Regions from separate parts of the Ammoniphilus soli genome, predicted to be linked through region 1. Evidence: riboswitches for the same ligand, from Rfam matches in the RefSeq annotation. Region 1 holds a riboswitch; the other holds the start of a gene.

Region 1 (3,791 bases):
CCAATATCGATAAGCCCCTTAATCTAGCTGCTTACTGTATTGGTTGGGGGACAGGTGTTTACTTAGGAAGCAAGATTGAAGAATGGTTGGCTCTTGGTTATGTGACCATGCAGATTGTAGTAGATTCTTCGGAAACCAAGCTAGCCTCTATTTTACGGGCAAAAGGATATGGCGTAACCAGTTGGCTTGCGGAAGGAAAAGAAGGACACCGTTTAACAATGCTCGTATTAGCCAAGAGAAGCAATGAAAAAAAGCTTTTGAGTACTGTTGAAGAATTAGCACCAAAAGCTTTCCTAATTTCCTATGATCCAAGATATTTTAAGGGCGGGTTCTGGACCAAACGGTTAAGATAATCTAACCAAGCAATGGAGAATAGTGCTCTCCCTTTAGACGCTTGAGATAAGCCCTAATCTCGATATCTTCTTCGAATATGTTTACTCTGCGTTGCTGAGGCATCGGGAAACGTTTCATTAATGCACTCGATAGGGTAATGACCATCGGAATAACAATGGACAATGGAGTCCTAAAAAGGATCTGGCTATCCGTTCTCCAATCCTTCAGATTCACTATTCCGACTATCCCTACATTACCGATAGCTGGCAGTTCCTTCCCAATTCCTGCACCTGGACGAAGGGGACCCGTGAAAACAGAAAAACTTTCTACATAAGAAAAGGTTCCTAGGGCAGCATCGATAGCAATAATAAATTTTCCTTTTGGAACTTCCAGTATTTTTTCTTTAATATTCTTTGCATCTATAGGATCCTGTAAAGTTCCAAACACATTGGCATAACCATTGGTTTTAAGATAGGATCCAACCAAAGGTCCCAGGCAGTCCCCGCTAATTTGATTGGTTCCAATACAGAAAAACACAACATCGTCACGGCTTACATGAGGGGGAATAAGTTCAACTAAGGATCTTAAAACTTCCCCCTCTGATTTAATTACTGGTTTAGAGTTCGCTTGAGGCCATAGATACTTCTTTACAAATCCCAACAACTTGCTCGCTCCTGTCTCATTCCTGTCTTCTTCTTTATTGTACCAGGTTTTTTTTGTTTTTTGCACCTAACATCAAAGTGTCATCCTTTGTTCAAAGTTCAGTTGGAACAAAATACATGTACTTCCTTGCTTATTCCAGGAGATAATATGAAGGTTCCTTGATCTTATTTCTAAGGAAGGGCGGAATGCAGCATGTCAGAACAATTTGAACATCAAACATCCCTCCCCGAAGCTGTTCCTGACCATACTCCCGATCCTGATGCGATCCCAACTGAAGTCTGGGAATGCGAATCTACAGATTGTAAAGGCTGGATGAGAAAAAACTATTCATTAGAAACCACACCGGGTTGTCCTTTATGCGACTCGCCAATGAAATCTGGGACACGCATGATCCCCCAGCTCAAGAAAGTTTTAAGACGTAGAGGAATTAATTTTGCTAGAAAAATACGCCATTAAAATTGCCTTACTAAAGATCCAGGCCAAAAGAACCAAGATTGGCTTGGATCTTCTTATTTAACCTTCTTATTTAACTTAATGGATTCCATGAATTTTATTGAAAATTAGGAACGCTATAGGTAAAATAGAACTATTAAACGAATAAAGAAAGGCGGAGAAATAAAGGCAAACCTACTCGAAAGATAGGGACGCAAAGCCATGGGTCTAAAGCTCTACTTGAGCCACGATTGCCAGGTTGCCGATAAGCCAATGTTGGAAGTGTGCTAAACGGCTATTCTTTTTAAGAATAGTTTTTTATTTTTCCCAAATTTACAGAAAGAGCTGATTGATCATGACATACAACGGAAAAATCTCACAAATAGTAGAGACACTCTTCCAAGTTGTTCCCACCATCATCCCTTTCCCTGTCTCTTCAGGAACCCGTTAAACAGATTCCGCTTGTCCGCGAACCCGAATGGGGGGTTCTGATTGATGTTACTGGAGATATACGGGGCCGGCTACTAGTGAAAGGAACTTCTGAGACCTTTGGATTGCTTGGTCAAAATCTATTTGGTATGGCTTTAGAAGGTGAAATGCTAGAATCGTTCACTGGGGAATTTGGTAATATGATTGCTGGAAACTTATCCGCTCATATCTTTCAAAAGGGCTTCTCCATCGACATTACTCCACCAACGATTTTTTTTGGCTCGACTAGTTTCAACGAGTCTGAACCTGCTCTAAGTATTCCTGTCCAAATTGAACAAGTTGGAAACATGGATATAGCTTGGTTATTACATAAGTAAAAATAAATATGTTGAGGGCGAGGTAGGAAGCTTTGAAATTTATTTATAATATGCGCATCTCCCGGAAATTCCTGATAGTCTTTAGTGCCATTTGTATGATTTTGGGCAGTGTGGGCTACTTAGGGCTCTACCTGCTGTTTGAATCGAATTCCCATCTTCGCTCAATGTATCAGGAAAGATTTATACCCGTTATCCAGCTCATGGAAGTCAACAAGGCTCTCTCCGAAAATACCGTCATCTTAATGAATGCAAGTGCCATAAGACAGACTGCAGACAAACTGAATGCTGCCGTTGGGCAAAATCTTGAGAAAGCTAAACAAAATATCGAAGCCTTCAGCAAGCTGGAGTTAACAAAGGAAGAAAAAGATTTGTTCAGCAGCTTGCAAACCCTCATGGTTGCCTATGAAGCTAATACCCGACAATCTCTTCAAATGGCTATTGATGGAGACCAATCTGCCTTAGTAATGAAGCTAAATGGTGCCTCCACACAAAAGAAAGCCCTAGAAGATACCATTAATGCACTAGTAGAAATTCAAAGTAAAAAGTCTGGGGAATTGTATACTGCATCGGAACAACAATATGACCAGTCAAGAAATATAATTCTAGCCATGGTATTTGGCGGCATCTTGCTTTCCATTCTTTTTGGTACCATTCTTACCCGGATCATTGTCAGACCGATCAACCAAGTGAAAAATCGCCTACAGGAAATGTCTCGTTCCGGGGGAGACCTTACACAGCGAATCAAGGTCAATTCAAAGGATGAGGTCGGCCAATTAGCTCATGAATTTAATTCCATGCTAGATAGCATCCGCAACATCATTCAAGAGGTGCTTCACCGTTCAAAGCTTGTAACCTCCACCTCAAGCGAGCTGACCCAAAAAGCGGTTCAAACCAGCCAATCCAGTGAGCAAATTGCGATGGCCGTTAAGCAAATCGCAGCGGGAGCTGATACCCAAGTACAAAGCATCACAGAAACCTCTGTTTCAATGAACCAAATGTCAGCAGGTGTCCAACAGATCTCCGCTAACAGCCAGGAAGTAGCCGCTACAGCTAAGCATGCTACCCAAATCGCTCAAACAGGCAGGGAAACTATTGTCCATTCTATGGAAAAAATTGAAACCGTGACTACAACTGTGGTTCAATCGGCAGATATGATGAGAATTCTAGGCGAGCGTTCTCAATCCATAGGCAAAATTGTGGATGTCATTACAGGGATTGCAAGCCAAACGAACCTCCTCTCCCTTAATGCCGCCATCGAAGCGGCAAGAGCCGCCGAGCATGGGCGAGGGTTTGCCGTAGTGGCCAATGAGGTCCGCAAGCTCGCTTCAGAATCGGCTCAAGCCGCTCAGCAGATCTCGGAAATGATCAAAGAAATCCAAACGGAAACAGCCAAAGTAGCTGAATTTATGGTTAAGGGAACTACTGAAGTTCAACAAGGACTGACTGCAGCTAAAGAAGCCAGGGATTCTTTTGAACAGATCCATGAGGCTATAGAGGTAGTAACAAAACAGATCACAGAGGTTTCTGCCGCTACAGAGCAAATGGTTGCCGGCACCG
Region 2 (3,791 bases), on a different contig from region 1:
TTAACCCTTTTACGATTAACTCAAATACATCCATTTCCCTCGAAGAAATCGAATATAATTCTTTGGTGTGCTTCAAGGCAAGATCCAGGATTTCTTTATCCATATTGGCTTGATCTTTAGGAACATGGGCGTAACCCCCATCCATTGTCCCTTCTCGTTTTTCAGCTATATTTTCAAAAGAAACTTCCTGACTTTTTGATAAGAAGTCTTCGAACTCCTTGGACGAAACGGGAGGGCTAAAAAGGTAACCTTGAAATTCCTGGCAATTATACTTTCTCAACATATTCAGCTGTTCCTCTGTTTCCACTCCTTCCGCGATCACGGACATCTTTAAGCTGTGTGCTAGTGAAATCATAGTAGATACCAGCGCGGTGCTATCTCCCTGTATATTGGAGATGTCCCGAACGAAGGACTGATCGATCTTTAACGCATGGACAGGAAAACGTCTTAGATAATTCAGGGAAGAGTAGCCCGTCCCAAAATCATCTATGCTTATGCAGATCCCCATCGCTTTTAATTGATTGAGGGTTCGAGTAATGGTCTCTTCATTTCCCATAATGACGGATTCCGTAATTTCTACCTCCAGCAACTCGGGGCTCAATCCAGTTTCAAGGAGAATCCCATGAATGCTGTCACTCAAGCCTTTCTGTAAAAACTGCTGCGCCGAAACATTCACGGCTATGCGAACGGGAGACAGCCCGGCTTTTTGCCACTCCCTGATTTGTTGGCAAACCTCCTTGAGCACCCACTCGCCAATTTCCACAATCTGTCCGGTTTCCTCAGCTAAAGGAATGAATTCTGACGGCAATACCATTCCCCAGCTCGGATGGTTCCAGCGCAATAGCGCCTCAGCACTTCGGATCTGGCCTGAATCCATCTCGACCCGCGGTTGATAAACGAGCACAAACTCCTCCCGTTCGATCGCTTTCCGCAATTCATTCTGCATAATAAAAGTTCTATAAGATTGGATATTCATCCCGGAATGGTACACGTTATATTGATTTTTCCCTTGTTCTTTTGCACGATATAAGGCCGCATCCGCGTTCTTCGTTAGCACAGGGGCATCCTCGCCATCGTATGGGAACACACTGATTCCAATACTTGTTGTTACATATAATTCATAAGCATCGATGTAAAATGGCCTTTTAAAAGCGTCCAATACATGCTCTGCGATTTCGAGCGCGTTCTCCCGATCGGTATCCGGCAAAATTACATTGAACTCATCTCCGCCTACCCTTGCAACCAAATCCCCTTCACGCATACAGGATGCCAGCCTGACAGCAATTTCCTGAAGCATTTTATCCCCAGTGATATGTCCAAGGGAGTCATTGATATATTTGAAACGGTCCATATCCAAATACATCATCGCTAAGGGCTGGTTCTTTTGCTTGGCTTGGTGCAGCCTTTGACTCAGCTCATCGTTAAAAAGCCTTCGATTCGGCAGATCGGTCAAGCCGTCATGATAGGCCATATGGGTAATCATTTCCTCATATTGCTTCTTTTTCGTCACGTCCCGTACGGTACAAGCCACGATGCATTTCCCCTGGACGTATCGTTTTCCGAATTGGATTTCAGCCAGAAATGAAGTGCCATCTGCTCGAGTAGCTTCAATTTCTCTGGAATTATCATAACCCAATATATTTTCTAAATTATTTATCGCTTGAAATGCATCTCGGATATATTTCTGTGATGCTTCACTCCGCAATAATGAAGTTATGTATTGGCCAAGAATCGCTGACTCCTCATAACCAAACATTTTTTCCACAGCAGGGTTTACTTTAAGAATCAAACCCTCTTCATCCAGTATCATCATCGAGTCAATGGATGTTTCGCTAATGACATTGGCTAAAGCCTCAGATACGCGTAGCTTGTCCGTAACGGCAGCCAACTCCGAATAGGCTTTCTTCAGTTCTGTTGTCTTTTCAGCCAGAATATCGGCTTGCTTGGACAGCTTTTGATTCATTTTATAAATTTCTACAAACCCTTCGACTTTCGCCTTTAAAATAATGGGATCAAAAGGCTTCAGGATATAGTCTATAGCCCCAATCGAATAACCGGTAAATATATGCTCCGAATCCATGTTATTCGCGGTGATAAAAAGAATCGGAGTATTTCTTGTTTTTTCGCGAGCCTTAATGATCTTGGCGGTTCCAAAGCCATCTATTCCAGGCATTTGTACGTCTAGTAAGATGGCAGCGAAATCATATTTCAGCAGAGATTTGAGTGCTTCTTCGCCTGATAAAGCCTTGATTAAGTTGTAATCTTCTCTCTCAATAATTGCTTCCAGAGCTAAAAGATTTTCCGGTCGATCGTCCACTAATAAAATATTGATTTTTTCCCCGCTGTCCATGTTAACCTTCTCCACTCCTTTGAATCTCATCTACTATATCTAAAATAGGCGGGCAAAAAACGGACGCTATCCTACTAAAGGGCTATTCAAATATGAATAGCCCTCCGTCTTCACTATTCGGCGGCCTGGCAGTCGTAGTTCATGAAATGACCTTAGACCCATAGCTTTGCGTCCCCACCTTTTGGTACGTTTGCCTTTATCAACAACCTATTTTTTATTTAAGTATATAGTGGATGGACCCTCGGTTCAATGAAGGGAAACAGTTTTAAAGCTGCTAAATAATACCCTGTGTTTTTTCGACAATATTCGGGCGGTGACAGGCACGATCAAAACGATAAAAAGCCGGCATCATTTCTTCCTCCAGCACTCCTGTCATTTCAATATCAATGTCCCCTTTAAATAAAACAATGGCCTTGTCTTCCTTGAGCATTATTTGCCACTCAAACATACCATTTTCTCCCCCATCCTAATGAAAAAGCCAATTCCCTTCTCGATCGATCCGTGCAAAGACATCGTTGTCTGCTGTCAGAAATTGATGCGTTTGATTTCCGATTTGGAGATAGGTTCCTTCCATCACGTACTTTATGCGTATCGTCTGTCCAAAAGGCACATGAATCCTTGTTGGTCTTCCGCCGGGGGTTCCCGCTTCCCCAATATCGGCCCCCAACGCAGCATAAACCTGTCCCCCGCGTACCATGCCGCTTACTTGCAGTCTGCCTCCCGAATGGATTTTCGAATGGATGCACCCTTGATCGATAACGTATACATCGCCGCTGCAATAGATTTCACTGTTTAGCGCATAAGGAATAATGATGCTGGCATCGGATTCTGAAGGGGTGCGGCTCCATTCATCGAGTGCTTTTACCTGTTGGATTAAAGCGGAAAGATCTTTTTGGACACGAAATTGTGTGGGCAGAAACTTCAGGAATCCATTGGATAGCTTGATCACGACTTCCTTAAATCCCTGGTCCAGCCTTTGTTCTTTATCTGCTTTCGCCGTCAAGTCAGACAATTCTTTAACCAGCTTCGGAACCTCACTGAATTTTCGCTCTAGTAAAATACGAATCAACGAGCTTAGTCCCATCCGGGCAAAGTCCGACGTTTTAAAAGCGGCACTTAAATAAAGCTCCTGAATGGCCAAAGCAAGCCCCTCTAATTGGTCCGCTATCTTTCCGAGCAATTGGCCCATATCCTCCAGCAGAAGGTTGCTTTTTCCCGCGGCAAGAGAGCTATTAATCACACTTCCCCGGATCACGATGCGATTTCCGGCTGTAATGATCGCTCGATTGCTCAAACCATGTATGAGGACATCCCCCAGGGCTTCGACGGTCATTCCCTCTTCCGCATTTCCTTGAACCTCGATATCTCCCGAAAAATGCAGATTTCCCGAAGCCAAATCGACATGGGCAGCGTGATATAATCGGGGCACGACGGAAACCCT

The links. Region 1 has a riboswitch for cyclic di-GMP ahead of ABLT31_RS16455 (chemotaxis protein CheX). Riboswitches for the same ligand answer to the same signal wherever they lie in the genome.
Region 2: another riboswitch for cyclic di-GMP. It lies ahead of ABLT31_RS21425 (EAL domain-containing protein); the one in region 1 lies ahead of ABLT31_RS16455 (chemotaxis protein CheX).

What each region holds. Positions count from the first base shown of each region.
Region 1 covers NZ_JBEGDL010000007.1:250,272-254,062, reverse strand. Annotated here, with positions in the region: gene ABLT31_RS16470 (DUF2179 domain-containing protein) at 1-353, shown strand, start outside; gene yyaC (spore protease YyaC) at 355-1,062, opposite strand; gene ABLT31_RS16460 (cold-inducible protein YdjO-related protein) at 1,189-1,452, shown strand; cyclic di-GMP riboswitch class I at 1,607-1,695, shown strand; gene ABLT31_RS16455 (chemotaxis protein CheX) at 1,833-2,234, shown strand; gene ABLT31_RS16450 (methyl-accepting chemotaxis protein) at 2,267-3,791, shown strand, end outside.
Region 2 covers NZ_JBEGDL010000012.1:67,316-71,106, forward strand. Annotated here, with positions in the region: gene ABLT31_RS21425 (EAL domain-containing protein) at 1-2,350, opposite strand, end outside; cyclic di-GMP riboswitch class I at 2,467-2,555, opposite strand; gene ABLT31_RS21430 (hypothetical protein) at 2,625-2,798, opposite strand; gene ABLT31_RS21435 (flagellar assembly protein A) at 2,817-3,791, opposite strand, start outside.